DNA from 2 places in the Neomoorella glycerini genome. Region 2 is predicted to be linked to the other one. Evidence: a T-box and tRNA genes for the amino acid it is inferred to sense, from the RefSeq annotation. Region 2 holds a T-box; the other holds one or more tRNA genes.
What was found. A T-box is a leader RNA that pairs with one kind of tRNA and senses whether it is charged. The one in region 2 lies ahead of thrS (threonine--tRNA ligase), so its partner is inferred to be a tRNA-Thr.
Positions count from the first base shown of each region.

Region 1: it encodes a tRNA-Thr, which carries the amino acid that the T-box ahead of thrS (threonine--tRNA ligase) is inferred to sense. The anticodon was not compared.

Region 1 covers NZ_CP046244.1:2,364,835-2,380,759, reverse strand. Annotated here, with positions in the region: gene priA (replication restart helicase PriA) at 1-547, opposite strand, end outside; gene MGLY_RS11810 (FAD-binding oxidoreductase) at 861-2,237, opposite strand; gene MGLY_RS11805 (hypothetical protein) at 2,502-2,822, opposite strand; gene MGLY_RS11800 (IS1634 family transposase) at 3,049-4,863, opposite strand; tRNA gene MGLY_RS11795 (tRNA-Thr) at 5,279-5,353, opposite strand; gene MGLY_RS11790 (YdcF family protein) at 5,456-6,016, opposite strand; gene metK (methionine adenosyltransferase) at 6,051-7,238, opposite strand; gene coaBC (bifunctional phosphopantothenoylcysteine decarboxylase/phosphopantothenate--cysteine ligase CoaBC) at 7,243-8,493, opposite strand; gene rpoZ (DNA-directed RNA polymerase subunit omega) at 8,472-8,675, opposite strand; gene remA (extracellular matrix/biofilm regulator RemA) at 8,825-9,100, opposite strand; gene MGLY_RS11765 (YicC/YloC family endoribonuclease) at 9,117-9,995, opposite strand; gene MGLY_RS11760 (LL-diaminopimelate aminotransferase) at 10,051-11,223, opposite strand; gene dapF (diaminopimelate epimerase) at 11,318-12,169, opposite strand; gene MGLY_RS11750 (cation-translocating P-type ATPase) at 12,254-15,052, opposite strand; gene MGLY_RS11745 (Rqc2 family fibronectin-binding protein) at 15,268-15,925, shown strand, end outside.
Region 2 covers NZ_CP046244.1:193,500-209,424, reverse strand. Annotated here, with positions in the region: gene MGLY_RS01040 (PRK06851 family protein) at 1-156, shown strand, start outside; gene glnA (type I glutamate--ammonia ligase) at 432-1,760, shown strand; gene lpdA (dihydrolipoyl dehydrogenase) at 1,803-3,182, shown strand; gene lipA (lipoyl synthase) at 3,386-4,288, shown strand; tRNA gene MGLY_RS01020 (tRNA-Val) at 4,343-4,417, shown strand; gene ytxC (putative sporulation protein YtxC) at 4,605-5,471, shown strand; gene MGLY_RS01010 (DUF445 domain-containing protein) at 5,581-6,171, shown strand; T-box leader at 6,229-6,446, shown strand; gene thrS (threonine--tRNA ligase) at 6,574-8,475, shown strand; gene MGLY_RS01000 (helix-turn-helix domain-containing protein) at 8,532-8,909, opposite strand; gene MGLY_RS00995 (HD-GYP domain-containing protein) at 9,385-9,993, shown strand; gene MGLY_RS00990 (methyl-accepting chemotaxis protein) at 10,088-12,019, shown strand; gene MGLY_RS00985 (chemotaxis protein CheW) at 12,050-13,546, shown strand; gene cheB (chemotaxis-specific protein-glutamate methyltransferase CheB) at 13,571-14,620, shown strand; gene MGLY_RS00975 (HEAT repeat domain-containing protein) at 14,628-15,263, shown strand; gene MGLY_RS00970 (CheR family methyltransferase) at 15,250-15,925, shown strand, end outside.

The sequences.
Region 1 (15,925 bases), 1.3 Mb from region 2:
CTTCCCGGACCAGGCCGTGGGATTTTAAAGAGGCTAAAGCCCCGCTAAGTTCCCGGCGGCGGCCTAACTGCTGTAGCTGGCCTTCCCCGGCCACCCGGCGGCCGGCCAGGTAGGCGGCCAGAGCCCCGGCCGGCGGGGGCAGGCAGTTAGCCAGGTTTAAAGCCGCTTCCGTTTCGCCTCCTGCGCCCGGTAGCCAGCACCAACGGCGTTCCAGGCGCCTGCCTGTTGCCGGCGGCAGGAGGGTATTCAGGGCTACCGCCAGGGGACATAAATAACGTTCCGCCAGGTAGCGACCAAGTTCTACCATCCCTGGCGGCAGGAAATCCCTTTCCAGGACAGCCTTGATGGCCTTCAGCCCGGCCCGGTCCGCTTTATCAGGTCGGGCAACTACCACTCCCGTGGCCAGCCGCTTCCCCACCGTTACCAGGACCAGGGAGCCTTCTTTTACCTGGGAAGCCAGCTCCCGGGGTACCTGGTAGGTTAAGGTGAGGAGGGGAGCGCAACCAGGGGCCGAGTTGACGGCCACTTCTACCAGCAAATTCGCCAACTCGACCCCCTCCTGGTTAACTGATCCACCAGCAACATTATAGCAGATTTGCCCCCGGTAGTGAATGCAAGATTTAGAGCCGGGCGTTCCCGCATGCAAACCTCCCTGGAGTTGCCGGAGTTAAACATGATTTAACTGACCGCTCCGGACTCTCTCCACTCTCCCTCCGCTTTCACTCCGTTTTTTAAACTATTGTCTCATAAAGTAAAATTTAACCCCCGGGAAACCTCCCTTTTCTTTGGCCTGCGGAAAAGTACCGCCGGCGAGACTTACAGTATCCAGGGGGAGCCGGACCAGGCCAGAGCTGGACCTGTCACCCGGAGAAAATCTTGTGGGGGTTCAGGATGTTCTTCGGGTCCAGGGACCTCTTAATATCCCGCATGGCCTGGTAACCTGCCTCTCCCAGTTCTGCCATCAGAAAAGGTGCCTTGAGGAGGCCGATGCCGTGTTCTCCTGAAAGGGTCCCCCCCAGTTCTAGAGCGGCCTGGAAGATTTCGGCGATGGCCTTTTCCACCCGCTGCATTTCTCCGGCATCCCTGCAATCACAGGCAATGTTGGGGTGAAGGTTGCCGTCACCGGCATGGCCAAAGATGACCAGGTCAATCTGGTATTTCTCCCGTATTTGCCCCAGCCTCCGGATCATGGCCGGCACCTGGCTGCGGGGAACGGTGGCATCCTCGGCAATTTTGGTGGGTTTAATCCGGGTTATGGCCGGGGAGACGGCCCGTCGTGCCCGCCATAATTCTCCTGCTTCCCGGGCATCGGCGGCCAGCCTAATTTCGGCACTTCCCACTTCCTTCAGCACCTTTACTACCCTTTCGGCTTCCCTTTGAGCCTGCTCCCTGTCGCCATCTGTTTCGATAAGGAGCACGGCCGCTGCTTCCCGGGGTAAACCGCAGGGGCTGAACTGTTCCACGATGGCAATGGAGACACTGTCCATAATCTCCAGGGTCCTGGGTATGATCCCGGCGCTGAGGATGGCATTGACTGCTTCACCTGTCTGCACCAGGTCCTTAAAGGCTGCCAGGATGGTTTTTACGGCCTGGGGCTTGGGAATAAGGCGCAGGGTAATTTTGGTAATGACCCCCAGGGTTCCTTCAGAGCCGGTAAACAGCCGGCAAAGGTCATAGCCGGTGACGTTTTTGACCGTCCGGCCCCCCGGGTGGACTACCCGGCCGTCGGCCAGCACCACTTCCAGGCCCAGGATATAATCCCTGGTGACACCATACTTGAGGGCGCGGGGCCCCCCGGCGCACTCGGCAACGTTGCCACCAAGAGTGCAGAACTCCGCACTGCCGGGGTCCGGGGGATAGAAAAGCCCCCTTTCTTCTACCGCCCGGTGCAGTTCAGCGGTAATTACCCCCGGACCGGCTACGGCCAGCATGTCCTCGGGGTTAATCTCATAAATGGTGTTCATGGCCGTCATTACCAGGGCTATACCCCCGCCCCGGGGTACCGATCCGCCGCTCAAGCCCGTGCCAGCGCCGCGGGGGTGGACCGGTATGCCCTCCCGGCAAGCCAATTCCAGGACCCTGGCCACCTGTTCGGTACTGGCCGGCTTAACTACCACATCCGGCTTGTAGGCCACAAAAGTACCGTCATAAGAATAGCAAAGGAGATCTTCGGGTGACGCCAGCACCCGGTCCTTCCCGACAATCCTTGCCAGCTCTTGCTGTAGGGAAGCTTGCAATAACCCTCGCCTCTTGAAGCCACTTTCCTTCTTGTTTAAGGTTAGTTCGGCACCGGTTCACCTTTTTCCTGCTCCCACACCACACCTTGACCGGCGCATTACGAGTACTCAACTCTCATGCCAGCCTTCTTTCTCATATGACACCTTTTGCCGCCCGAGATGATGAATTTAGGCGACAATTTAGGCGGTAATTTTATGCTCACCCCCAAAAATAAAACCCCGGCCTGCCCTGGACCGGGGACAAATTGTATTTCAAGAAATAATCTAGTCTGATGTCTTTTCGTTGCAATTCTCTGGTATTTCTACACTACATACCTGACTTAAAGGTATAATAATAACCTCTACAAATTCATTGTCTACTACATCGCCACCGGAAAAGGTAATAACTTCAATTTCATAATCTTCAGCTGCAGTTAGCTCGATAAAATCTCTACCTATTAGCGTTAACTCTCCACCTTTGGCTTTTTTACAGCATTCGCCACAAAAAAACTCAACATTAACTACCCTGTCTTGAAATCTGGAAGCTAACCTTCTGATAAAGTTTTCTAAGGTAATTCGCTGTACTTTGCTGTTGTTGTCATTCATGGTAAAAAATCCCCCTTCAGTGATTTGATGGTATATCCTATTCGCCTTTCTGCCGAATTGTTACTTAGTTACTAATCGAAGGTAGTTAAATTTATTAACCTAACCTTAATAGGTGTACTGGCTAATTCCTTCGATAATTACAACCCAACTTTGACACCGCCCCTTAAAAATCAAGGGGTCCATAGGGACAATTGTCACTACAACCCCTTTCTGGGGCTCTTAGTGGCTACCTGAAGGTTAAAATTTTAGGTGGAAGTGGAAGGCCCAAAATTTTTAACAATTCACTCTGGCTTTGTCCGGGCTGGGTGATACTATAAATCCGCTTATCAAGAAACTGCTGGTCAACAGCCTTTATCTCTTCTAATAATTCCAGGATACGGCGGCCGCTTTTATGGGCAACCTTCCAGCGGCGTAACTCTCTTTCTTGACTTTCAGGATCAGGGATTTGTTTCGCCTTAAAAATCTCATCTTCAATATATCGGCGATGTATCACCTCCAGCCATTTTTCAAAGAGATAAGCCAGCACACATATAAAGATGTGTCCCTTAACCCGACTTTCGTTGTAGTGGTAGATAGGCCTCAAGCGAATGAAGTCCTTGATATGGCGAAAGGCGGTTTCTACCTGGAGCAGGTTTTTATAGGCGGCAATTACCTCCTCAGCTGGCAGGTCAGCATTAGTCTGGATTAAAAATTTGCCGTCCCGCAAAGCCTCTTTAGCCAGAGCCGGCTCATTAATTTCAAAGTTGAAAGACTTGCCGTCATAAGTAATATCAAAAATTGGAGCAAGGCCCTTCTTGTTAAGGATAGCAGCTGCTTTAAGCATGACTCCTTTTGTGGTAGGCTTGCGCCCCCGCCGCGGGGTTTCCCGGGCCAGCCTGTCTTTCAGCTCTTGCAATTTTATCCTGGCTTCTTCTATCGCTTTGACCCGAAATTCATAATCCTCTTGGGCTTTGAGAGGATTGTGGCAAAGGATATAGCGAACCGGAGGCTCGAAGTTTTCCTTTTCTTCCTCTTCTCCCTCTACCAAGTTTTCTTTAGGGGGAGCCTGTACCTGCTCTGGTGGTACTTCCACATAAAAGAGGGGGTTATCGCCGTCTATTAGCTGGTATTCTTCGAGGTTTTGGTACCTGGCCAGTAGTTCATCGCTCACTTCCCGGCCGCGTTTATGAAAGCCCAGGATATAACGGAAGTTAGCCTCCTTGAGTTCTTCTAAATTATGACTGGTCAGCATACCCCGGTCGCCCACGAAAATACAGCTCTTGATGGCAAACTTTTGCTTAAGTTGTTCGATGGCGCCAGCCACGGTTACTTTATCAGGTATATTACCTTCAAATACCTGGTGGGCAATAGGCATGCCTTCCGGAGTCACCAGGAGGCCAATATTAATTTGCCGGCAGTCCGGCCGGTGGTCGCGGGAATAACCGAACCTGGCCAGGGGGCAATGGGTACCTTCAAAGTAGCTGCTGGTCAAGTCGTAAAACACCAGGTTAAGCTGATAACTCAAGAGATCCGTAAGCCGGTTGTACAAGTGGCGTTCCAGATAATCCTTCATTTCTTCCAGGACGTCAAGAGTACGGTAAAAATGATGCAACTCAGGCTGTTTCTCTTCCAGTTCCGGCAGGTAAATTTGCCTTAACCATTGGGATACTCCAAGCTTGCTTTTAGGAGCGATGAGGCGGTTTAAAATCATAATCTTGGTGCATAAGGCCACATCCATCTCTACTTGACGATTTTGGAGATAGTTTTTAAAGAAGGCGTCCAGGTCCAGTCGCTCCCAGAAAAAATTCACCACATAGGGGATACCATAATGCTTGGTGCCGAAGGTCTGGAGGTCCTTAACAGTGCCCAGCTCATCTTCCTTAAGGAATTCCCGCAGTTTATTAATAAGCCGCTGTATCTCTTCCTGGGAATACTGGTCGATGTTGCCTAAATGCCCAACCTGGCGCTGTTTTACCTTGCCTTTTTCCCGGTAGGATTCTACCAGGACCAGATAATGGTAGGTATGGCCGCCGCGCCTGGTAGTGATAATACGGGGGAACAAAGGGGCATCACCTCGGTTATCGTCATTACTATTATACCAAGAGATGCCCGGCGTGAAAATACTCTAAGGCAGATTTGTTTTCACTACGTTTTGCCGACTTCGGTAGAGAAAGATCGTTGATATTACTAGTCTTGGTGGTCTTTAAGCCCTTGAAATAGAAGTTTTAGTGTCAAAGTTGGGTTACAAGATTAAATATACAAAAAAGCCCCCGGACCTACAGGCTTAAATCCTCAGGCCCAGGGGCATCTCTCATTCCTTCCAGTGCCGGTACCTACATTCTCTACAGTATCATCTGTTACTTGGTCTCGCCATAAAGGTCTGGATAGGTTCTTAACCATAATTTTGTAATGGCGGCAACTGGGCGGCAACTAACTAAAACGGCCTCCGGTAAATACTCCGGAGGCCTTGGTATTCCTGGAGCTGATGGAGGGATTCGAACCCTCGACCTGCGCATTACGAGTGCGCTGCTCTACCCCTGAGCCACATCAGCACTTATCACAAGGGATATTATAACACCACCCGGCCGGGGAATCAACACCACATCCTTCGCCGCCACATTACCCGGCTGGATACCAGGACAGCCGGTTCTATATCAAACAACGGTTCTGACCAGGTTCGCGATTACCTCCCGTAATACCAGCGGGGGTCTAAACATAGCCGTTTTGTGGACCCCGGCGCCTGAAGCTTCTATGCCCAACCGCTGCGCCTCGGTGGTTGCCCGCAGCAGGTGATAATCATGGGTGACAATAATAGCTCTCTTCCACCCGTACCTGAGCATAATTTTTTGGGCCTCGACCAGGTTGTCTCTGGTACTGTGCGAGTTGATTTCCTCGTGAACAACACCAGCAGGTATACCGCGAGCGATCAGGGTTAAGCGGGCAACTGTACCTTCGGGGGTTGGATTCCAGGCGCCGGTACCGCCGGTCGTTATTATCGCCGGCGCATATCCCTCGTGATAGAGATCCTCGGCCAGGGAGATGCGTTCCAGCAAAGCCGGGCTGGGACCATTCTTCCAAACGGCGGCGCCCAGCACGATGATGACATCAGCACGCTGCGGCTCCAGGTTTCGCCCGTACCACTCGATATAACCATACATGAAACCGGTAGTTATAACGATGGCTAGAACCGTGGCGATGATTACTTTTTTAAGCATTACCTGGCCAGACCTCTATGAAAACGAATTGTGACTAAAGCCCAGCATCCGCCCGCAGGGCTTCTACTTTATCCAGCCGTTCCCAGGGCAGGTCCAGATCCGACCGGCCGAAGTGGCCGTAGACTGATACCGGTTTGTAGATGGGGCGGCGTAAATCCAGGTCGCGGATAATGGCCCCCGGCCTCAGGTCAAAGTGGGCCTGGATCAATTCTACCAGCCGCTCGTCGCTGATTCTGCCGGTCCCGTAGGTTTCCACGCTGATGGATACCGGCCGGGCCACACCGATGGCATAGGCCACCTGCACCTCGCAGCGGTCGGCCAGGCCGGCTGCCACCACGTTTTTGGCCACATAGCGGGCCGCATAGGCAGCCGAGCGGTCCACCTTGGTGGGGTCCTTGCCGGAGAGGGCACCGCCGCCGTGGCGGGCCATACCACCGTAGGTATCGACAATAATCTTGCGGCCGGTGAGGCCGGTATCGCCCTGGGGGCCGCCAATGACAAAGCGCCCGGTGGGATTAATAAAATATCTCGTCCGGTTATCCAGCATCTCTGCCGGAATTACCGGTTTGATGACGGTTTCCAGGATGTCGTCCCTTAAGGCGGTCATCTCGATATCGGGCCGGTGCTGGGTGGAAATAACAACCGTATCCACCCTTACAGGCCGGCCGTCTTCATATTCCACCGTCACCTGGGACTTACCGTCCGGCCGTAAATAGGGCAGGATCCTTTCTTTGCGCACCTCAGCCAACCGGCGCGTGAGATTATGGGCCAGGGCAATAGGCATGGGCATATACTCCGGCGTCTCCCGGGTAGCATAGCCAAACATCATTCCCTGGTCGCCGGCGCCCAGAGTCTCTAATTCATCCCTGGCCACCCCCTGCTTTTTCTCCCAGGCTTCATTGACGCCCATAGCAATATCCGGCGACTGCTCATCAATGGATGTGACCACAGCACAGGTATCGCAGTCAAAGCCAAATTTGGCTCTGGTGTAGCCAATCTCGCGAATGGTTTCCCGGGCCACGCGCGGTATATCCACATAGCAATCGGTGGTTATCTGCCCGGCCACCAGGACCAGCCCGGTACTGACCAGGCACTCGCAGGCCACCCTGGCCAGGGGGTCCTTTTCATAAATGGCATCCAGGACGGCGTCGGCAATGCGGTCGGCCATTTTATCAGGATGCCCTTCAGTTACCGATTCGGATGTAAATAACTTGCGTGCCATTTCTTTATTCCTCCCTTTCCGGCCCTGTTCTCCTCCCCGGAAAGCGCGACAGAGTTGTGACGGCATCCAGGATGCGGTGGGCCACTTCTAGCTTTGGTAACTGCGGTAATTCTTCCTTGCGGCCGCCGGGAAAAAGAAAAGTGACAATATTTGTTTCGCTGCCAAAACCTGCTCCGGGCCTGGTAACATCGTTGGCAACGATTAAATCTAACTGCTTGTCCCGGAGCTTTTGCCCGGCGTTTGCCAGCAAGTCTTCCGTTTCGGCAGCAAAGCCGACTAATATTTGCCTTTCTTTCATCCTGCTTAAGCAAGCCAGGATATCCACAGTGGGTTCGAGGTGAATAATTAATTCCCCTTGCTGTCCCTTTTTGATTTTCTGCGCGGCCCTGGCTACAGGCCGGAAATCGGCTACCGCGGCGGCCTTGAGGACTATATCTGCCCCTGTAAAGCGCTCCTCCAGGGCGGCCAGCATTTCGGCTGCCGTCTGGACCCGCACCACTTCTACCTCAGGTGGCGGCGGTAGCGGGCTGGCAGTAATCAGCGTCACCCGGGCGCCCCGCTCCCAGGCCGCCCGGGCCAGGGCATAACCCATTTTACCAGAGCTGTAATTACCTATGTACCTGACCGGGTCCAGGGGTTCCCTGGTGCCCCCGGCAGTCACCAGCACCACCAGATCCCTGTAATCCTGGGGTGCCAGGGCCCGCCGGCAGGCAGCAACAATACGCTCCAAACTGGCCAGCCGGCCTTTGCCCGTAGTACCGCAGGCCAGGAAGCCTTCCTCCGGTTCAATAATGCCCCAGCCGTGCCGTTTTAATGTCGCCAGGTTTTCCTGGACGGCGGCTTTGGCATACATATTGACATTCATGGCCGGAGCCACCAGGGTGGGACAGTTTACCGCCAGGGCCGTGGTACTCAGGAGGTCGTCGGCCAGGCCGGTGGCCAGCTTGGCCAGGATATTGGCCGTCGCCGGGGCGACGAGGAAAAGATCCGCCTTGTTAGCCAGGTCAATATGGGTCAAGGGTCCCCCGCTCCCGGCCCCGAAAATTGCCGTCAGGGCCGGTTGCCCCGCCAGGGTGCTGAAGGTCAGGGGGGTAATAAATTCCGTTGCCCCTGCCGTCATGATCACCCGGACGGTAGCTCCTTCCTGGACCAAAAGCCGGCAGAGCTCGGCCGCCTTGTAGGCGGCAATGCCGCCGCAGACCCCTAAAATGACGGTTTTTCCCTCTAAGACCTTCACGCTTTCTTCTTGCCCCACTCGTATCTTATCTTGCCTTCCGCGATCTCCATGAGGGCTACTGTTACTGGCTTGGTCCCCTTAGGGTACAGGTTGGCAAACTGCCCTTCCGTCAGCGTCCGCGCCCTCTTGGCGGCCAGGACCGCCAGGGCGTATTTGCTGCCAACTCGCTTTTCCAGTTGATCCAGGGATGGCTGTTTCAATATTTCTTCCTCCCGAAAAGATAAAAACACCCGCAGGAAAACGCTTTGATGCGTTTTTCCCTGGGTATCAAGGACAAGGATATAATCGCGCTGCCATTTATCGTGGCCACCCGCGTCCTGGTATTGTTTAGCTGTTATCCAGCCGGAATTTATTCTTCCGCTTCCTCACTTGTATTAATAGGTTCCCGGGAAGACATGCGGTGGGCCACCGTTTCCGGCTGGACGGCCGACAGGATGATATGATCGCTGTCGGTAATAATCACCGCCCTGGTCCGGCGGCCATAGGTGGCATCAATTAACATGCCGCGGTCGCGGGCTTCCTGGATAATTCGTTTAATGGGTGCGGACTCGGGGCTGACAATGGCTACTATGCGCCGGGCGGAAACAATGTTGCCAAAGCCAATATTAATTAATTTGATGTCCATGCTCCCCCTCCTTTACCTACTCCACGTTCTGGACCTGTTCGCGCATCTTCTCCAGTTCACCCTTAACCGCTACTACTAGATTACTAATGGCCAGGTCACTGGCCTTGGAACCGATGGTATTTATTTCCCGCCACATTTCCTGCAGGATAAAATCCAGCCGCCGCCCGGCCGGTTCGGTCCCGGCCATGGCCGTGACCATTTGCTCCAGGTGACTTAAAAGGCGGATGATTTCTTCGGTGATATCAGCCCGTTCAGCCAGCAGGGCTATTTCCATCTCCAGGCGGCCGGGATCCAGGGCCAGGCCACCGGCTAGTTCAGCTACCCGCTCTTTAAGACGCCCGGCATACTCCCGGGGTACTTCCGGCGCCCGTTCCCGGATGGCTTCCACCTGCCGGCGGATATACGCGGCCCGGGCTTCCAGGTCGGCCTGCAGGCGTTGCCCTTCGGCCCGGCGCATGGCGAGTAAATCCGCCAGGGCTTTTTCTAAAGCCCCGGCTACTACCGGCCAGAAGGTGGCCTCGTCCCATTCCGGTTCAGCAACTTTAACGACCTCTGGCATAGCTAATAGCTTCTCGGCGGTAATATCCGCCGGAATAGCCAGATTTTGCGCCAATTCCTTCAAAGCATTATAATACGCCATTGCCAGGCCCATGTCAACGGTTAGCCGCTGTTTTTCCCCATTTTCTTCGCTGATGCTCACCATTACTTCCACGCGGCCCCTGCTGAGGCTATTTTTAATGAACTGGCGTATCTTTTCTTCCAGGGCCGTATAAAGGCGGGGCAGCCGGATCACCACATCCAGGAAACGCTGGTTGACAGCCTTGATCTCTACGGTAACAGTCCTGCCGGTGCCGCTGGCTTCACCCCGGCCATAACCCGTCATACTGTTCAGCATGGCCTGCCCCTTCCATTTCAGGAAGAACGCAAAAGTTTTGCGCCCCTGATTGCCATTAAAATTCTACTTTTCCCAAGGCACGCCGCAGGCGTTCAATGCCCTCCTGCATGCGTTCTTTGCTGATGGTTAAAGCGATACGGAAATAACCTTCGCCATAATTACCATAACCGTTACCCGGGGTTATAATCACGCCGGCCTTCTCCAGGACCATCTCGGCAAACCCGGCCGAAGTATAGCCTCTGGGTACCGGCGCCCAGACGTAGAAGGTAGCTTTGGGCTTCTCCAGCTGCCAGCCCAGGGAGTTAAGTCCCTCAACAATGATGTCCCGCCGCTCCTGGTAAATGCGCCGGACTTCAGCAAGACCGTCCTGGGGCCCCGTCAGGGCGGCAATGCCGGCATACTGGACGGCCTGGAAGGCCCCGGAGTCAATGTTGGACTTGAGCCGGCCCAGGGCCTCGATGACATCGGCGCGGCCGCAGGCCCAGCCCAGGCGCCAGCCGGTCATATTATAGGGTTTGGAGACAGAATTAAATTCAATACCCACGTCTTTAGCCCCGGGAGTTTGCAGGAAGGAAGGGGCGCGGTAGCCGTCGTAGGTAATTTCGCTATAAGCGGCATCGTGGCAGACAATGAGATCGTAGTTTTTGGCGAACTCGACCACTTCCTGGAAGAATTTAAGGTCGGCCACGGCACCGGTAGGGTTATTGGGGTAATTGATAAACATCAGCTTCGCCCGCCGGGCGACATCGCTGGGAATCTCCTTAAGGTCGGGTAAAAAGCCGCTGGCCGCCGTGAGGGGCATAAAGTAGGATTCCCCGCCGGCCAGCAGGGTGCCGATATGGTAGACGGGGTAACCGGGGTCGGGTACCAGGTTGATATCGCCGGGGTCAACATAGCAGAAGGAGATATGGGCGATACCCTCTTTGGATCCAATGAGGGTTACTACTTCCCGGCGGGGATCAAGGTCAACATTGTACAGGTTACGGTACCAGTCGGCCACGGCCTGGCGAAAAGAGAGCATTCCTACTGAAGTGGGGTAGCGGTGGTTTTCGGGATTATGGGCCTGTTCTACCAGTTTATCTATGATATGGGCCGGGGTAGGGAGATCAGGATCGCCGATACCCAGGCTGATGATATCAACTCCCCGTTCCCGGGCCTCTTCAATTTTTTTCTCAATGCGGGCAAATAAGTAGGGTGGTAACTCGCGGATACGCCTGGCTTCTGGCATAATTTAGCCTCCTTACCAAAATAGCATGCTATTTAACGAGGGTTTGTCCTCCCGCCCCTTAAAGCTACATTACATCCCACCTGCGGTGGTGGTTTTACTCCTCATGGAGGGGGAAATGGCCCCGGAAGACTTCTACTGCCGGCCCGGTCATGTAAACATGGTTATTCTTCCTCGACCATTCGATTTGCAGGTCACCGGCGGCCAGGTGGACCGTCACTTCCCGGTTGCTGCGGCCGGTGAGGACGCCGGCGACGGCGGCAGCGCAGGCGCCGGTACCGCAGGCCATGGTTTCCCCGGCTCCCCGCTCCCAGACGCGCATTTTTAGCTCGCCGGGGTTCAGGACTTCGATGAACTCGACGTTGGTGCGCTGGGGAAAGAGGGGGTGGTTTTCTACCGCCGGCCCTACCGTAGTCACGGGAGCCCTCTCAACATCCTCAACAAAAAAAACGCAATGGGGATTTCCCATAGAAACACAGGTTCCCCGCCAGGTGGTCCCGGCCACCGTCACCGGCTCCTCCACCACCGGTGAACCTTCGCCGGCCATGGGAATCTGGCCCCGCTCCAGGCGAGGCTCGCCCATGTCTACGCGGACGCCGGCTACTTGATCACCATTGAGGATCAGCCGGGGCTTTATAATCCCGGCCAGGGTTTCCACCTTGATTTCCGGTCCCCGCACCAGCCCCGCTTCATAGGCATAGCGCGCAAAGCAGCGGATACCGTTGCCGCACATCTCCGGCTCGCTGCCGTCGGGGTTAAAAATCCGCATCCTTAAGTCCGCCCGGGCTGAAGGCAACACCAGGATCAGCCCATCGGCGCCAATACCAAAACGGCGGTGGCAGGCCCGCCGCGCCAGGGCTGGTAAATCACCCAGTGCTTTTTCTTTTCCTTCCAGGGCGTTTACCAGGACAAAATCATTACCCAGGCCATGCATCTTGACAAAATGCAACGGTAATCACCCTTGTCCTCGCGGCATTTCATTCTCTTATTTTAGCATTACCTTTTAATTTTTACCACCTTTATTTTACCTTTGTTATCTCTGCCAGACCAGGCGCCAGACGGGGACCACCAGGTAGAGGCTGATAGCCTGGAGGAGGGTGCGCCACCCGGCTGCCAGTAAAACTATACCCCAGTGGAAGGAGTTTAAGGGTGCTGTTTTAAAGACGGCCTGGAGCAGGGGTATGTAAAGAACCAGGAGCTGCATGGTGACTGAGCAGGCTACGGCCAGCACCAGGTAGGGGTTGGAAAAATAACCTACCGCAAAGGGCGAAAGGTATTCGGAACGGCATTCAAAGACGGCGAAGAGCTGGGCCATGACCAGGGTGGTAAAAGCCAGGGTGCGGGCGGTGATTAAATCCCCATCACCCAGGTACAATCCCAGGATAAAAACGGCCAGGGTGGCCAGGCCAATCTGGAGACCCAGGACGACCATGCCCTTCCCCAGGCCGCGGGCAAAGACACTTTCCCCGGGCGGGTGAGGCGGCCGCTGCATCAGGCCCGGCTCCTTGTTGTCCACCCCCAGGGCCATGGCCGGCAGGCCATCGGTAACCAGGTTCATCCAGAGAATCTGGATGGGTAAGAGGGGCAGGGGCAGGCCGCTGATGACCGCTACGAACATGGTAAACACTTCCCCGATATTACAGGACAACAAGTAGCGGATAAATTTGCGGATATTATCGTAAATGCCGCGGCCCTCTTCCACGGCGGCCACAATGGTGGCGAAATTGTCGTCGGCCAGGACCATGGCGGCGGCTTCCCTGGCCACGTCAGTACCGCTGCGGCCCATGGCAATACCGATATCGGCCTCTTTAATGGCCGGGGCATCGTTGACCCCGTCCCCGGTCATGGCCACAATATGGCCGTTGGCCTTTAGGGCCCGGACAATGCGCAGCTTGTGGTGGGGCGAAACCCGGGCGTAGACATTGACTTCCGGGGCTACCCCGGCCAGCTCGGTATCGTTCATCGTTTCCAGTTCCCGGCCGTTTAAAACCTGCCCTGCCCCTGCCGGCAGGCCCAGTTCGCGGGCCACGGCCCGGGCCGTTACCTGGTGGTCACCAGTAATCATGACCACTTTAATCCCGGCCTGGTGGCAGACGCGGATGGCCGCCGCCGCTTCCGGCCGCGGCGGGTCCAGCATGCCCATTAGGCCCACCAGGATGAGGTTCTTTTCTACCGTTTCTCCTTTTATTTCCTCCCCTGCCTCCAGGTCGCGGTAGGCCAGGGCCAGGACCCGCAGGGCTTGCCCGGCCATAGCCTCATTTTCGGCTCTGATGAGTTCGCGCCGGGCGGCATCCAGGGGCAGGACCCTGCCGTCTATGAGGATACGGTCGCAGAGGTCGAGGATGACATCCGGGGCCCCTTTGACATAGGCCCGTAAGCCCCGGCCCGCCCGGCAGATAACGCTCATGCGCTTGCGGTCGGAATCAAAGGGAATCTCGGCTACCCGGGGCTCTTCCCCCTCCAGCCTTTCCCGCCAGAGACCCCCTTTGGCAGCCGCCACCAGCAGGGCGCCTTCCGTGGGGTCGCCGCTGATACTCCAGCTACCACCGTTACGGCCGCCAAACATTTTACTGAAGAAACCGGTCTTTTGTCCCTCACCGGCCTTCTCCCGCCCGTTGCCCCGGCGCAGCCAGCCGCCAATGGTCAGCCCGGCCTTTTGCAGCAGGGCATTATTGCACAGGGCGGCAATGGTCAGCAGCATCTTGAGGTCGCCATCCACCGCCACCCGCCGCCCCTGGTCCTGGTATTCACCCTGGGGAATATATCCTGTCCCGCTCACCATAAGGCTCTTGCCGCCGGCCCAAACCCGGCGCACGGTCATCTGGTTCTGGGTGAGGGTGCCGGTCTTGTCCGAGCAAATCACCGTGGCACAGCCCAGGGTTTCCACGGCCGGCAGCTTGCGAATGATGGCATTGCGCTGCACCATCTTCTGCACCCCCAGGGCCAGGCAGACGGTGACAATGGCCGGCAGACCCTCGGGGATGGCTGCCACAGCCAGGCTTACGCCGGCCAGGAACATGCCATAGAGCTCTTCGCCCCGCATGGTACCGATAATAACCACTGTAGCGCAGATGGCCAGGCAGGCCAGCACCAGCCAGCGGCCTAAGGAGGCCAGGCGTTTTTGCAAAGGGGTATCTTCATCTGCCACTTCCTGGAGCATGCCGGCAATCCGGCCTACTTCCGTATTCATTCCTGTAGCTACCACCACGGCCTCGCCCCGGCCGCTGGTGATCACTGTTCCCTGGTGGATCATATTACGCCGGTCGCCGACGGCTACCGTCCCTCTCAAAGGACCGGGCTCCTTATGGACCGGTACCGACTCCCCCGTAAGGGCCGCCTCATCGGCCTGGAGGTTAACGGCTTTCAGCAGCAGGGCGTCGGCCGCCACCCGGTCACCGCTTTCCAGGAGCAAAATATCGCCGGGTACGATATCCCGCGCCGGTACCCGCCGGACCTCATTATCCCGCCTGACCCGGGCCTCCGGCGCCGTCATTTCCTTCAAGGCTTCCAGGGAACGTTCGGCACGGTATTCCTGGACAAAGCCCAGGATAGCATTGATGACTACTATAGCCACAATGGTAATGGCATCGGCCGTTTCCCCGAGGAAGGCCGAAACGGCCGTAGCCGCCAGGAGGACCAGGACCATGAAATCCTGAAACTGGGCCAGGAAAATTCTATAAGGCGGCACCTTGGGTTTGGCCTTGAGCTGGTTGGGACCGGCTTCTCCCAGGCGCCGGCGCGCTTCCAATTCCGCCAGGCCCCGCCCGGCATCGGTCTGTAAAGCCTCCAAGGCCTCTCCAGGACTCAACTGGTACCACAGTCGTGACTGCATTCCCCTCGCCCCTTCTTTCTTCCGGAATCACCATCAGTCTATGCCTGTCCCTGGAAGAAAAGAACAGCCCGGCAGGCAGTTTCCAGTTGCCGGGACATATGGTATATTGAATCTGTATACGCCTTCTGATAGGCACTCACGAAGAGCCAGTGCCACCCAGGTTTTACCAGGCCAGATTCCACAGAAAATCTGGCAGCGAAGAGGTAAAGGAGCGCATGGTCATGGCTTTTGACGGCCTCTTCCTGGCTGCCATCAAGGAAGAACTCTCCGGATTGCTCGGCAGCCGTGTTGACCGCATCTTTCAACCCGAAAAAGAAACGATTATTCTCCACCTGCGTAAAGGCCGCGACACCAGGAAACTCCTGCTCTGTAGCCTGGCCGACCAGGCCCGGGTACATCTAACGGCGGCCAGCTTTACCAATCCCGTCACCCCACCCCTCTTCTGCATGGTCCTGCGCAAACACCTGGAGGGTGGGACCCTCGTGGCCGTTGAGCAACCGGACCTGGAGCGGGTCCTGTTATTATATGTTCATACCACCGATGAACTGGGCCGGCCGGCAGCGCGCCGGCTGTTAATTGAAATCATGGGCAAGCACTCTAATATCATCCTGCTTAACCCCGATGGCAGCATTATTGACGCCGCCCGCCGTTATACCCATGCTGTCAGCCGCCACCGGGAGGTCCTGCCCGGGCGCCCCTATGTCCCGCCGCCAGCCAAGGCCAAGGCCGATCCCCGCGGCCTCGATGACGAAGCCTTTACCCGCCTCCTGTGGGAAGGCCCCTGGGATACTCCCCTGGAGCGCCTGCTGGTGGAGAAACTGGCCGGCCTGGGGCCGGAAACCGCCCGGGAAGTCGTCTGCCGGGCTGGCCTGC
Region 2 (15,925 bases):
CGGGCCATTGCCCATATCCGGGAGGCGAAACTTACCCATGACCATATGGAAAGTTATTATATCCCGGCCATGGATTTTGCAGCCATTAATGCCAAACGGGAAGAAATCCTCCAGCGCATCCTGGGTTATGCAGCCGAAATCCTGGGTCAGGTATAGTCGGGGTGGCCGGACGATTGCCGGGCGCCGGGATCAGGTAGCCGCCGGGTGCGGTGCTGGAGAGAAAATTTGGCGGGTGGGCAGAAGTTACCATCAGGGGCGGCTATCTTTAGGCCTGATCCTGGGAAGTGGTAGTCACCTGCGAATATAAAACTGGAACCTTAGTTAAGAAATTGTTGAATCTTGCCTGAGCGGATGATATAATCAACCTGTATAAGTAAAGAGCGTCCTTTTACCGGGGCGCTTTCATCATTATAGAGAGGGGAAGCTAATTTATGGCCGGTGGCCGGGAGTTAATTTTACATGAGGCTGCTGATTTGGGAGTCAAGTTTATCCGCCTGCAGTTTACTGATATCTTTGGTGTTTTAAAAAATGTAGCCATAACAGTCGAGCAGCTACCCAAGGCCCTCAACAATGAACTCATGTTTGACGGTTCATCCATTGAAGGTTTTGTCCGCATTGAAGAGTCGGACATGTACTTGCGACCGGACCCTTCCACCTTTACCATCTTTCCCTGGCGCCCCAACGGCGACGCTGTGGCGCGCCTCATCTGCGATGTATACAATGCTGACGGCACACCCTTTATCGGCTGCCCGCGGGGAACCCTGAAACGGGTTATTGCCGAAGCGGAAGCCCTGGGCTTTACCATGAACGTCGGGCCGGAGGCGGAGTTTTTCCTTTTCCATACCGACGCCAGCGGTCGCCCTACCCTGGAGACCCACGACCGGGCCGGTTACTTTGACCTGACCCCGGTTGACCTTGGCGAAGACGCCCGGCGGGATATGGTCCTGACCCTGCAGCAGATGGGCTTTGAAATTGAAGCTTCCCACCATGAAGTGGCCCCCGGCCAGCATGAAATTGACTTTAAGTATGCCGACGCCCTGCGGACGGCCGACAATATAGCCACCTTCAAGTTCGTGGTGCGGACCATTGCCCAGCGCCACGGCCTCCATGCCACCTTTATGCCCAAACCCATTTATGGCATAGCAGGCTCGGGCATGCACTGCAACATCTCCCTCTTCCGCGACGGTAAAAATGCTTTTTATGACCCGGAAGATAAACTACAGTTAAGTGAAATTGCCTATTACTTTATCGGTGGCTTGATGGCCCATGCCCGGGGTATGACGGCCATTACCAACCCCACGGTTAACTCCTATAAACGCCTGGTATCGGGATACGAGGCGCCGGTCTATATTGCCTGGTCACCCCAAAACCGCAGCCCCTTAATCCGCATCCCGGCCAAACGGGGCCTGTCCACGCGGCTGGAGGTACGCCACCCCGATCCGTCGGCCAACCCCTACCTGGCCATCGCCGTCATGCTGAAGGCCGGCCTGGACGGCATTAAAAACCGGATTGAGCCCCCGGCACCGGTTAACGAAAATATCTATGATATGGACAAGGATACCCTGAAGCAGCGGGGCATTGTACTCCTCCCGGGCACCCTGGATGAAGCCCTGGACGAACTGGAAAAGGACGCGGTAATCCAGGAAGCCCTGGGTCCCCATATCTACCAGCGCTTCCTGGAAGCCAAACGGATCGAGTGTGAGGAATACCGCACCCGGGTGCACCAGTGGGAAATAGACCAGTACCTGACCAAGTTTTAGTTTAGGAAACACAAACGCATCAGAACAGGGAGGAAGTACAGAATGCGTTACCAGGTAGCCATCATCGGCGGCGGGCCCGGCGGCTATGTGGCGGCCATCCGGGCGGCCCAGCTGGGGACCAGGGTGGTAGTAATCGAACAGGACGCTTTAGGTGGCACCTGTCTCAATCGCGGTTGCATCCCCACCAAGGCGTTGCTGGCCGGGGCAGCCCTGGTGAAGGGCATCCAGGGAGCGGCGGCCTTTGGTATTGACGTTAAGGATTACCGGGTGGACTATGCCCGCCTGGCGGCGCGCAAAGACGCCGTGGTCAAGCAGTTGACCCAGGGTATTGCCTACTTATTTAAGAAAAATAAAGTTGACCATATCAAAGGGCGGGGCTTGCTCAAAGGCCCCGGCCGGGTGGAAGTGGCCACCGCCGAAGGCACGGTAGAAAATATCGAGGCCGAAAACATTATCCTGGCCACCGGGTCGGAGCCGGCCCTGATTACCGCCCTGGGCTATAACGGCAACAGCGTCGTAACCAGCACCGAGGCCCTGGCCTGGACGGAAGTGCCGGCAGAACTTCTCATTATCGGCGGCGGGGTCATTGGCTGCGAATTTGCCACCCTCTTTGCCACCCTGGGCAGCAAGGTCACCATTGTGGAAATGATGCCCACCATCCTCCCCATGATTGACAGTGAAATTTCCCGGCGTTTCAGCATGATCCTGAAAAAGGCCGGGGTGGAGATAAAGACGAAGGCCCAGATTATTTCAGTTCGGGAAGAAGACGGCCGGGTAAAGGCCACATTGGCTGACGGTCAGACAGTAACTGCTGACAAGGTGTTGATCTCCATCGGTCGCCAGTTCAATACCCGGGACTTGGGCCTGGAAGAAGCCGGGATAGCCCTGGGACCAAAAGGGGAAATAATCGTCGATGAATATATGCGCACCAGCGTCCCGGGCATCTACGCCATCGGCGATGTTACCAATAAAATTCAACTCGCCCATGTAGCCTCGGCCCAGGGCCTGGCGGCCGTGGAGACTATCATGGGTCGTCCCACTAAAGTCAACTACGACGCCGTGCCCAGCTGCATCTATACCCTGCCGGAGATTGCCGGCGTCGGCCTGACCAGAGAAGCAGCCGAAGAACGGGGGCTAAAGGTAAAGGTCGGTAAATTCCCCTTCCTGGCCAGCGGCAAGGCCCTCTGCAGCGGGGAAACAGAAGGTATGGTCAAGATAATTGCCGAGGCAGAAAGCGACCGGGTCGTAGGCGTCTTTATCATGGGACCCCATGCCACGGAACTCATTGCCGAAGGCACCCTGGCGGTGAGCCAGGGGATTACGGCTACCGAACTGGCAGCCACCATCCATGCCCATCCCACCCTGGCCGAAGCCGTCATGGAAGCCGCCGAGGCCGTCCATGGGATGAGTATCCATTCGTAAAAGCGAGGTTTCCTAAGGAGTTCCTTATAGGCGCTGCACCCTCTCCCTGAAACTATGAAAATCTATGCTGTACTTGAAGTCGAATCCTTCTACCAGGAAGCACCACTTTAGGGAGAAGTCTTTTTCCAGGGAGTTCATCAAGGGGCCAGGAGTCCATCTGCATTGCAGGGTATATAAACTAGCGAAAGCAAAGGGGTAGGAAAATGGCTACATCATCAGTGGTAGCGAGGCACAGGCGCCTGCCCTCATGGTTGCACAAGCGTCTACCCTCTTGCGGGGATATAGAAGCCACCCGGCGGCTGCTGGCCGACCTGCATCTCAACACCGTTTGCCAGAGCGCCCTCTGCCCCAACCAGGGTGAATGTTTTGCCAGGCGCACGGCGACCTTTATGATCCTGGGCAATACCTGCACCCGTAACTGCCGCTTTTGTGCCGTAGAGCACGGCCGGCCGGAAACAGTGGACCAGGATGAACCCGGGCGGGTGGCCGAAGCGGCGCGGCGGCTGGGGCTAAAACATGTCGTCGTAACTTCAGTAACCCGGGACGACCTGCCCGACGGCGGCGCCGGCCATTTTGCCGCCACCATTGCCGCCCTGCGGGCCGTCCTGCCGCAGGCCTATATTGAGGTCCTGACGCCAGATTTTCGCGGTGACGAGGAGGCCCTGGCCACCGTGGCCCGGGCGAAGCCGGATATTTTTAACCATAACGTAGAGACGGTACCGCGGCTCTATCCCATGGTGCGGCCTCAAGCTGACTACCGGCGTAGCCTTCAGGTTCTTAAAAAAATGAAGGAGCTTGATCCGGCCATCTATACCAAGTCCGGCCTGATGGTAGGCCTGGGAGAAACAACCGATGAAGTTTTACAGGTAATGGCTGATCTCCGGTCGGTAGACTGCGATATCCTGACTACCGGCCAGTACCTGCGGCCTTCCGCCGGGCACCTGGAGATTAAGGAATTTGTCACCCCGGAAACCTTTGCCTGGTACGCTGAAAAAGGCCGGGAAATGGGCTTCCTCTATGTGGCCGCTGCCCCTTTTGTTCGCAGTTCTTACCATGCTGCCGAGTTTAGTGAGAAAGTGGCCGGGAAGAAGCCCTCCTGCTCTTGACATACTGGCCTTTTTCGGGCATAATATATAACGTCACTGGAGATAAAAATAAACGGGTTCGTAGCTCAGTGGGAGAGCACCTCCTTGACGCGGAGGGGGTCGCAGGTTCAATCCCTGCCGGACCCACCAGGAAGAAAAGAAGTGGCCTTTGCAAGAATGCAGGGGTCATTTTTTTAACAAAAATTACCTCAGTGCCAATTTCAGCCGGTACACCAGGCCTTGCAATGGCTTTATTTTTAAACAACCTGGCGGCAGCTTAACTGTATACAAAACATGGGCGGCACATATAATAGCAGCACAAGGAGGTTCAGCGCCCATGAATATCACGTTAATTACCGCCAGGCCAATTGACTTCTTGCAGGCCGAGTTTAATCATAGATTTGGCTTTAGCGTGGGCCTCCACCTGTGGCAGGCGGGGGGCTTTAATTTCTGCCGCTGTTTTTTAGAAACGGGACCGCGCCGGCCTTCAAAAAGGGAAGTGAAACGCTTTCAAGAGCAGGTGGCCGAGATTGTGGCCGCCTTTATTGTCGAACGGTGGGAAGTGGCTTTACTGGAAGGTATGCTTTTAAGCCAGTATGAAGGCCTGGATGCCGGGGCCATTGAAGAAATCTGCCGGCGGGCCCGGGCCATCCTGGATCAGGGTGAAAACAGTTACCTCCAGCTCCAGCAGCGGGGGGAGCCCATTGCTGCCCGCATACTGGAGTATTTCCAGGAAAACACCTGGTTAAATATCGACGGATTTGTACGCTTTCGCCTGCCGGATTATTTAATGGAACTGGACCAGGCCCTGGAAGAAGCCGTTGATGAATACCTGATGGAAAAGGAATATGACGAATTCATCCGCCTTTTACGCTACTTTGTGGAAGCTCAGGAGCCCCGGGTGGAAAAAGTCCACGTAGTTTTAAGTCCAGGTGGCGGCTTCCAGCTCTATGACGGCGAAAACCGGAACCTCAGTGGCGACTACCTGGAAGGCTTTGTCGTCGATATGGCTGATAGTGATCTCAACTATGAGGATTTATTAATCAGCGCCCTGATAACCATTGCTCCCCGCCAGGTAGTCCTGCACGCTGTGGATAAAGGACGTCACCATAACACCATCAGTACCATCAAGAGCGTTTTTGGTGAGCGGCTCATCCATTGCAGCGGCTGCAGCCGCTGCTTGCAGCCTTTGCAAAAGCGCTAACGGTCGTACCGGTCCCTTAAACCCATTAATTGCAGTTTTTACCCTGGCCGGGCCAGTTGTCTTTTGGCCGGGCTTTTGTTATTATTGCACTCGGTGGGGTGAAATAAATTTGCTTGCCAGGTGGATCTTGATCCCTCTCATCGGCGCTTTTATTGGCTGGTTGACCAACGTTGTGGCCATCAGGATGCTCTTTCGCCCCCGCCGCCCGTTAAAAATATTTTGCTGGACCCTGCAGGGGCTTATTCCCAAAAGACAGGCTGAGATAGCGGCCAATATCGCCGGCGTCGTTGACAAAAATTTACTGCCCCTCAATGAAGTGCTGGCCCACCTTAATACTCCCGCCGTTGCCGGCAGGCTTACGGCCATAGTGGCGGAAGTGGCCCGGCGGCGCCTGGTAGAGCGCCTGCCTTCCTTTATCCCCCAGGGTTTAAAAGAAGCAGCTGGCAGGGCGGTAGAAGAAACCCTGCACCGGGAGATGCCGCCGGCCCTGCAGGAATTGATAGAGGAACTGGGCCGCAATCCGGAGGCCTTTTCTATAGGTGAAATTCTAGCGGCAAAGTTTAATAAATTAAATTTAAACCAGGTCGAGGAGGTAGTCGTCGAAGTAGCCGGCCGGGAACTGCGCTACATAGAATGGCTGGGCGGGTTGCTGGGGTTCCTTATTGGCCTGGTCCAGGCTGCCCTGGCAGGATGGAGGTAATGCTGGGGTATATTACCCAAATCTTGACACGTATTAATTTATATAGCTATAATGTACCTAACGGCGAAGAAGGAGAAGAGGCCCCTGAACTGCTCACCAGAGAGGGATGCCGCGGCTGGAAGCGTCCCGGGCGATGGCAGGGAGCCGGACCACTCCGGAGCTGCCGGGCTGAATAACGAGTAAGCCCGGCCGGCTGGCTACCGTTATCAGCTTTGGAGGGGGGAGCATATCCCCTGAAGAAGGGTGGAACCACGGGAAGAACTCTCGTCCCTTTTGAGGGACGAGGGTTTTTATTTTTTGCGGGGGTAAGGGGATTTCCTGGCCTGCCGGTAGAGTCCGGCCAGGTAAGGGTTTTGATAAGTAGCAAAGGATTTATGCATGATTCAGAGGAGGATGGCTATTATGCAGGTAACTTTACCGGACGGCAGCGTGAGGGAATATGCAGCCGGTACTACGGCCCTGGAGGTGGCCAGGGACATTTCAGCGAAACTCGCCCGGGAGGCCCTGGCGGCGCGGGTTGATGGCGAAGTATGGGACCTTACCCGTCCTTTGCCGGAGCAGTGCCGGCTGGAGCTCTTGACCTTTGCCGATGAGGGCGGGCGCCTGGCCTATCGCCATACGGCGGCCCACGTCCTGGCCCAGGCCGTCAAGCACCTGTTCCCCGGGACCAGGCTGGGTATCGGCCCGGCTATAACCGACGGGTTTTACTACGACTTCGACAGCGAGCATAAATTTACCCCCGAGGACTTAAACGCCATTGAGGCGGAAATGCAAAGAATCATTAAAGCCGACCTGCCCCTGGAACGGCAGGAAATAAGCCGGGACGAGGCCCTGGAAATTTTCCGCCAGCTCAATGAACCCTATAAGATCGAGCTCATCAACGACCTGCCGGAAGGGGTACCCATCAGCACCTACCGCCAGGGCGACTTCCTGGACCTCTGCGCCGGGCCCCACCTGCCCAGCACCGGCTACCTCAAGGCAATAAAGCTCACCAGCCTGGCCGGGGCCTACTGGCGCGGCAGCGAGGCCAACCCTATGCTGCAGCGGATTTACGGTACCGCCTTCCCTAAGGCTAAAGACCTGGAAGACTACCTCCACCGGCTGGAAGAGGCGAAAAAACGGGATCACCGGCGGCTGGGGGCGCAGCTGGGCCTTTTCAGCCTTCATGAAGAAGGGCCGGGTTTCCCCTTTTTCCATCCTAAGGGTATGATTATCCGCAACGAGCTGGAGCAGTTCTGGCGGGAAGAGCACCGCAAGGCCGGTTACCTGGAGATCCGCACGCCGGTGATATTGAGCCGCTCCCTGTGGGAGCAGTCGGGCCACTGGGACCACTACCGGGAAAACATGTACTTTACCAGGATTGATGAGGCCGACTACGCCATCAAACCCATGAACTGCCCCGGGGCCATCCTGGTCTATAAAACAGAGCAACACAGCTACCGCGACCTGCCTTTACGCCTGGCCGAACTGGGCCTGGTGCACCGCCACGAGAAATCCGGCGTCCTCCACGGCCTGATGCGGGTGCGGGCCTTTACCCAGGACGACGCTCATATCTTTATGCTGCCCTCCCAGATCACGGCCGAAATCCAGGGGGTTATCGACCTGGTAGACCGCTTTTACCGCCTCTTTGGCTTTAAATACCACGTCGAGCTCTCCACCCGGCCGGATAACGCCATGGGTTCCGATGAGATCTGGGAAACGGCCACAGGCGCCCTGCGCCAGGCCCTGGAGGCCAAGGGGATGCCCTATGTGGTTAATGAAGGTGACGGCGCCTTCTACGGTCCCAAGATCGATTTCCACCTGGAGGATTCCCTGGGCCGGACCTGGCAGTGCGGCACCATTCAGCTGGATTTCCTTATGCCCGAGAAATTTGACCTGCACTACATCGGGGAGGATGGCCAGAGGCACCGGCCGGTCATGATTCACCGGGTCGTCTTTGGCAGCATTGAACGTTTCATCGGCATCTTAATCGAGCATTACGGCGGCGCCTTCCCCGTCTGGCTGGCCCCGGTGCAGGTGCGAGTACTGCCCATTACCGACCGCCACAACGACTATGCCTTCAAGGTCAGGGAAGAACTGGTGCGGGCCGGCATCCGGGCCGAAGTCAACGACCGCAATGATAAAATCGGCTATAAGATCCGCACCGCCCAATTGGAACAAATCCCTTACATGCTGGTGGTAGGTGATAAGGAAGCAACCGAGGGTACCGTAGCCGTCAGGGAACGCCGCGCCGGGGATACGGGTAGCGTCCCCCTCCGGGCCTTTATCGACAGGGTAACCGGAGAGATTAGACGGCGGGAGTAAAACCTTTGTTAAAAAATGAACCCGCCTGGCAGCAAAATGCCGGGCGGGCTTTTATTTTAGGTATCCCGGGGTTGCCAGGACTGCTTCACGTGTTTTATGAAATTCACCAGGGCCTTTATGGCCGGGGGCTGGAGCTCTGTTAGCTCATTTACTAGCTCGGCGATTTCAGGGCGCTGGTTGATAACTACCGCTAAATTGTCCTCTTTTTCCTCCAGGAGACGGTTTATCTCGGCTTCATCCAGTAGGAGATAAGCCACATGGATATTATAGGCCTTAGCCAGAATGCGCAGCGTTTCTTGAGAAGGTTCGCGTGTCCCGCGTTCATAACTTGAAATAGTAGTGGAATGGAGGCCGGTCAGGTCTTCAACCTGCCTTAATGTCAGATAGCGTTTCGTTCGGTAATAGCGGAGCCTGGCTCCCAGTTTTGATTTCATTTTTAATCCTCCGTGATACGTAGTAAGTTTTCTTTATTAATACGACAGTGTGTCTAAAAAAAGAAAAAAACAATACATAATGTAAGAGAAAGAGCGTCTTCTCGTCGATGAAAGACAAAATTTAGCGTAGCCGGTTTAAAAAGAACAATTTCCGCATTGAATTTTATCCGGGCCAAAATACAATAGAAATATAAAACAAGCAAAAGTTGGTTATCATAAGTTAAAAATAGTAATTATTACTAAAAAATAACATCGTAAAGATTAAGGTCAGTTAGGGGTCCAAATAGTTGTGTTTTTAAGATATCCTTGTCTTCGTGGTTTACTCTTTATTATTAGAGAAAAAGGCAAGGGAGGCCCTTTTCTCTAATTATAAAGAGTTTTTTTTTACCAGGATAGGACTTTTAAAAATACATGGGCGTGATGGCTATCACGGTATCCATAATTACAGATGTCTAGATATGGGGATAAAGTGGGGATGACAAAGGCATATCCTGGCGCGCAACCCTCTACATCATTTGGTACTGAGCTGTCGCCGACAACCAGGTACCTGCTGTCGCAATTATACGCCCTGGACGAAGTATCAGCAGTTCACAGCCTCCAAGTAGGTGAGGTGGCGGCGGAAATAGCGACAGCGATGGGAATTATTGCGGATAGGAGCTGGCTGTATGAAGCAGGCGTATTGCATGATATAGGCAAGCTCCACATAGCACCCGAACTCCTGCATTCAAACCGGTTTTTCGGCCCCCGGGAAAGGCAGGCCATGCAGCTCCATGTTCGCTACACCGCAGAAATTTTAAAACATTATCATTATGAAGGGCGGGTCGTTCAAGCCTGCATAGAGCATCATGAGCGCCTGGATGGTTCGGGATATCCCGCTGGCGCCAGGGGCAGCGCCATTACCCTGGCAGGCAGGATTCTGGCCGTGGCAGATGTTTTTTCCGCCCTGGTGAGTCCGAGGCCCTACCGCGGCGCCCTTACACCCCGGCAGGCCCTGGACATTATTCTCCAGGAGGCGTATCACGGCAGGCTGGATGCCGATATAGCGGCCTATTTGACGCAAAAGATAGGGAAAGAAACTAGATAGCCGGTTTTTAAAACGTGTGGGTGAAGCAGATATTAATAAATAATACAAAAAAAACAATAAGTATGGTTTAATCTTAAAGAGGAGGTATCTTTTTATGGAACAAAAAACACTGGAACCCCTGCCCGGGGAAAAGAAGGGGGTTTATGAAGCGCCCAAGAGCAACATAACAAGATTGACGGAGAGGAAGGAACTGGAGGCGCGGCGCCGGCAGGCTAGGACCCATGCCAAGCAGCAACAAATGGCTGAAAGGATAGCCAGCGCCAGTGAGCAGCTGTCATCCGGCGTGGAAGAGGCTTCCAGCGCGGTGGAGGAATTGCGGGCGGCCATGGAGCAGATCGCGCGCGGCGCCCAGGAAGCCAGCAGTGCTACCCAGCAGTCCCTGGCGGCTATTCAGGTAATCGGCGATGGTGCCCGACAGGCGGTGAAGCAGGTCGGGACCTCCTTGGAACGTTGCAAAGCAATTGGCTCGCTTATCAACACCACTTCAACGGACATTGAAGGGCTGGTGCGCGGGGTCAATGACGCGGCGGCGCGCAGTGAGGAATCGGCCCGTCTGGTAGCTCGCCTGGAAGAAGAAGCGGCCAGGATTGGCGAGATTGTCCGTACGGTGGTCAGGATTGCCGAGCAGACAAATTTGCTGGCCCTCAATGCCGCTATTGAAGCCGCGCGGGCGGGAGAGCACGGGCGAGGTTTTGCCGTAGTGGCGGACGAAGTCAGGACCCTGGCCGAGACTTCTGAAAAAGCGGCCAGCGACATCCGGCAAATTGTAAACAGCATCCAGGAGGATGTGAGGATAGTAGCCGGGGCCATTAACAGGGCGGCCGAAGTTGCCAGGGGCGAAACAGAGAAAGGAAAAGAGATAACTATAGAATTGAAAAAAATAGAGGCAGCCGTAAATCGCATAATAGAAGGCGCCGTGAACATTGACCGCATGGTTAACGAAGCGGACAAAGCCATAAGCGAATTTCAAAAGGGCAGCGAGCAGATAGCAGCTACAGCGGAAGAACAGGCCAGCGCCGCAGAGCAGGCGCTGCAGGGTATAGAGCAGCAGGCCCGGGCTTTAACGGAAATCAGGAGCAGCACTGCCAACCTGGCCGATCTGGCGGACGAGCTGAGAAGCTCAACGGATATTGTCAAATCGGCCGAAGGGCTGGCGGCTGCTGCTGAAGAGCTATCGGCCGCCATCGAGGAAGCCAGCAGGTCGGCCGGAGAAATTGAAGCGGCTTTAAACCAGATTGCCGGCAGCACCGAGACCCAGGCTGCTGCTTCGGAGGAATCCGCCAGCGCCATCAAGCAGATAGAAAAAGCCATGCAGTTAACGGCCGGTGAAGCCGGGAATTCCAGGCAACAGGTACAGGAATTGAGTGAACTCCTGGCCGCCAACAAAGAAAGGGTAAAGGAACTAATCACCGGCATTTCCCAGGCGGCCACCACAAACCTGGAAAACGTTCATAAAGTTAACCAGCTCGAGCGGAGCGCGCGCCAGATCGACAAGATAGTGGACACTATAGCCAGCGTGAGCATCCAGACCAATATGCTGGCCGTGAGCGGCGCCATTGAGGCGGCACGGGCCGGGGAATACGGCAAAGGTTTCGCCGTTGTCGCTTCGGACATACGCAATCTTGCCCAGGAAAGCGCCCGTAACGCCGAGCAAATCAAAGAGATGGTAAAAGGCATCCAGGAACAGGTAATGAACGTTTTGCATGATATCACCAACATCGGCGACGTCATCCGTAAAGAGGCGGAGGAGGCGCAAAAAACGGCACTTAACCTGGATTTGATAGATAATGATATGGGGGCAGTATTGAAGGGTATGGAAGAAGTAAAATCCCAGGCCGATCAAAGTCTCCTAAAAGTTGAAGAAGCAGCCCGGGGTATCGAGCAGATTGCTACCGCTGCCCAGGAAGCCAGCAGCGCCGCCCAGGAAGCGGCCACGGCCAGCCGCCAGCAGGCGGAAGGCATGAAAGAACTGGCCCAGGCCATAGAAGAAATAGCGGCCATGGCGGACGAATTGCAGCAGGGTTGAGATATCTACAGGCCCGGAGGAGGGTGACAGGTGCGAGTTCGGGAAGACGGAGATGTAGCAGTTGGTAGTAAAACCGGGCAATATGTTGTTTTTAAATTGGGCCCGGAAAGTTATGGCATAGTCATCGATCACCTGCAGGAAATTATCAGGGTTCCTGCGGTAGTCAGGGTGCCCATGACCCCTCCCTATATCCGGGGGCTTGCCAACCTCCGCGGGACCATCCTTACCGTATACGATACCCGCATGAAGATGGGGCTCGAGAGCACCTCGGCTGACGAAAACAGCCGGGTCATTGTGGTGACTGCCGGCGGCCGCCAGGCCGGCTTTATCGTCGACCGCATTGAAGGAGTAATGGATATCCCGGCAGAGGCCATCGAAGAGTTCCGGGAAGGAACGGCAGGCGGGAGTTATGTGAGCAGGGCAGCCCGGATAGGTGAGGGTAGGCTGGTCCTGCTGGTGGATATGGCCGGCATGATAGCGGAAATGGCCGGGCCGGCCCTGGCTACCTTGGCTGCGGGCAACGGCAACGGGCATTATGAAGCCGGGGAGGAAAGAGAGGCAGGCAGGGCCAATAAGGTTCAGGAAAGCGAGCAACAACTGTTGATTTTCCGGGTCGGCGGCGAAGAGTATGCTTTGAATATAGCTGATGTGAAGGAAATCGTCCACCTGCCGGAGGAATGGAATGCCCTTCACGAAGCTCCCCCCTACGTCCTGGGACTGATTTCCCTGCGTGACCAGGTTTTACCCCTCATCAGCATGAGAAGAGTCTTCGGATTGGGAGATAGCCAGGCGCCCGGAGGGCGGGTGATAGTGGCTTATGCCGGCCAGGGGAAAAAAGTTACCGCCGGCATCGTAGTGGACAGCCTGGCGGAAGTGCTGCGGGTGAACGAGCGGTCCATGGAGCCGGTGCCTGCTATCTTACGCCAGGGTGCCGGGGAGATAGCGGCAGTATGCCGTCTGGGCGAAAAGCGGATGGTGTTTGTATTAGATTCCGAAAAATTGCTGGGAGATGTTTCTTTTTTAACCGGAGTAGAGTCCGGAGGGGACGCAGCGGCAGTTGGCCGCAGGCGCTACCATGAAGAGGAGTATCAACTGGTCACCTTTGAGCTGGGCAAAGAGGAATTTGCCCTGCCAATAAAGAGCGTGCGGGAAATAATCCGCGCCGGCCACATTACTGCCGTTCCTGGTACCCGTTCCTTTGTAAGGGGTATCTTCAACCTGCGCGGCAGCATAGTACCGGTAATCGACTTAAGAAGGCGCTTTGCCTACCCGGAAAGACCCCCCGACGAGCAGGACCGCATCCTGATCTGCGAGGGCAATGGTTCAGTTGTAGGATTAATGGTTGACGGTGTGAGAGAGGTTTTAAAAATACTGGCCAGCAAGATCGAGGCAGCACCTCCGGGCATATCCCAGCCGGGCGGGGAACGCCCCTGCGTCAGCGGCATTGCTAAATTAGAAAAGGGAAGGAACGTTATTATCCTGGATGCGGCCAGGGTGCTAATGGGGGATGATGGGTGGCAGGCGTAGCGCAGGCGGGGTGAAAAATGCAAATTGAAGCGGATAAAAGTCCTGATTGTCGATGATTCGGCTTTTATGCGCCGGGTGTTGCGGCAGATCCTTGAAACGGCCGGGGACATAGAGGTGCTAGATGTAGCGCGGGACGGGCTGGAAGGCGTCGAAAAGGCACTGCTGCTCCAGCCGGATGTGGTAACTTTAGACATTAATATGCCAGGCATGGATGGCTTGACCGCCCTCCATTACATAGTGACCGGGACGCAGGCGCGGGTAGTGATGATCTCTTCTCTCACCCAGGAGGACGCCCTGGCTACCTTTGAGGCCCTGGAATTAGGTGCTGTTGACTTTGTCGCCAAGCCTGACGGGACCGTTTCCCTGGGCATAAACAGGCTTGCCGGTGAGATCGTCAGCAAAGTGCGGGCCGCAGCGCGAGCCAGGGTGCGGCGAGGTGCCAGGAGATGGACGGCGCCGGCCAGGAAAAAGCCGCATGGCTTTCATAGTGTCAATAAAATGGACTGGCTGGTAGTGATCGGCGTATCTACAGGCGGTCCCAGGACCCTGGAAGATATCCTGCCGCAGTTACCGGCCGGCTTACAGGCGGGCGTGGTGGTGGTCCAGCATATGCCGGCGCGCTTTACTGCCAGCCTGGCTAGCCGCTTTAACCAGCATTGCCCCTTCAGGGTGGAAGAAGCCGGTGAAGGCCTGCCCGTTGAGCCGGGCATGGCGGTTATCGCCAGGGGCGGCTATCACCTGCTCTTCTTGAACATGAACGAGAAGCTATGCTGTCACCTGTCCTCCAGCCCGGAAAATACGGCTTTTAAGCCGTCGGTCAATGTAACCCTGCAGGCAGCCATGGAGTGCTTTGTTCCCGACCGTATCATAGGAGTGCTCCTGACCGGTATGGGGGACGACGGCGCCGACGCTATGCTGGAATTGCGGCGGCGGGGAGGGTTTACCATTGCGGAAAGTGAAGAAACGGCGGTGGTATGGGGAATGCCCCGGGCGGCCATAGAGCGCGGGGGAGCCAGTGTGGTTGCGCCCAGCTACAAAATTGCGGACATTATCAAGCAGAAGGTGGGGGGATGAATAAGCCTTGAGAGTAACCGCGAAAGAGTATTTCTCCCTGGTAGAAGCCTTAGAATCGTCACCGGACAGGGCAGAACGCCTCAACGCCGCCTGCCGGCTGGGTAGCTGGGGAGCCGGGGGAACGGCGGCGATACTAGTTAAGGCCCTGCAGCGGGAACAAGAGGCAGTAGTCCGCGAGGCGATTATGGGTTCCCTGCTTTTATGCGACGCCGGAGAGGTAGTGCAAGAAGTCGCGCCCCTGCTTAAAAGCGATGATCCCACCTCCAGGAGCCTGGCCCTGGAAATTTTAACGTGCAAGGTTGAGGATAGGGCCGCCGGGGTTCTGGAGCAGCTGCTGCAGGACGGCGACCGGGACGTGCGCGTCCTGGCGGTCCATGTGCTGGGCAGGAGCAGGTATAGCGGCAGCCTGGACTTGCTCAGGCAGGTCGTGCAGCGGGAGGAGGATATTAACGTCGCCTGCGCGGCGCTGGAATATATCGGCGAACTGGGGAGGCCGGGAGACAGGCCCCTGGTTGAGAGCTGCAGGCAGCGTTTCCGGCACCCCTACATGGAATTTATAGCTACAAAAACTTTGCAACAGTTACAGGCCAGCATGGAGAGCCAGCAGGTAGAGGGTGAAGAATACCTGAATGAACCGGTCTGAGTTCGAGAAGATAAGGGAATACATCTACCGGGAGACGGGCATTTATTTTGAAGACGAAAAGAAGTATTACGTAGAAAAACGCATCCAACAGCAGATGGAAAAACACGGCATGCGGGACTTTACGGCTTACCTGGCAGCCCTGCGCTTTGATGCCGCGGGTAAGATGCGGCAGGAACTTTTAAACGCCCTTACCGTAAATGAAACCTATTTCTTCCGCGAGTACGACCAGTTAAAATGCCTGGCGGAAGAGGTGATATCTCTCTGGGCCGGCAACGGCGGGAGGCGGCGGGGCGTGAAGATCTGGTGTGCCGGCTGCTCTTCCGGGGAAGAAGCCTATACCCTGGCCATCATCATGCAGGAGATGGCTGCCGGCATGGCCTGGGAAATCCACGCCACCGATATAAATACGGAAGTCCTGGGCAGGGCGGAAAGGGGCGTATATAACTATTATGCCATCAGGCAGGTACCCCTTGCTTATTTAGACCGGTATTTCACCCGCCTGGGGGATAACTATGCTGTGAAGTCCATTTTAAAGTCCCGCATTAAATTTTATCAGGTTAACCTGGTTGATGACGCGGCCATGCAGGTCATGCGCAATTACCATGCCATATTTTGCCGCAATGTCTTGATCTATTTTGATGACATTTCCCGGCGGCGGGTGG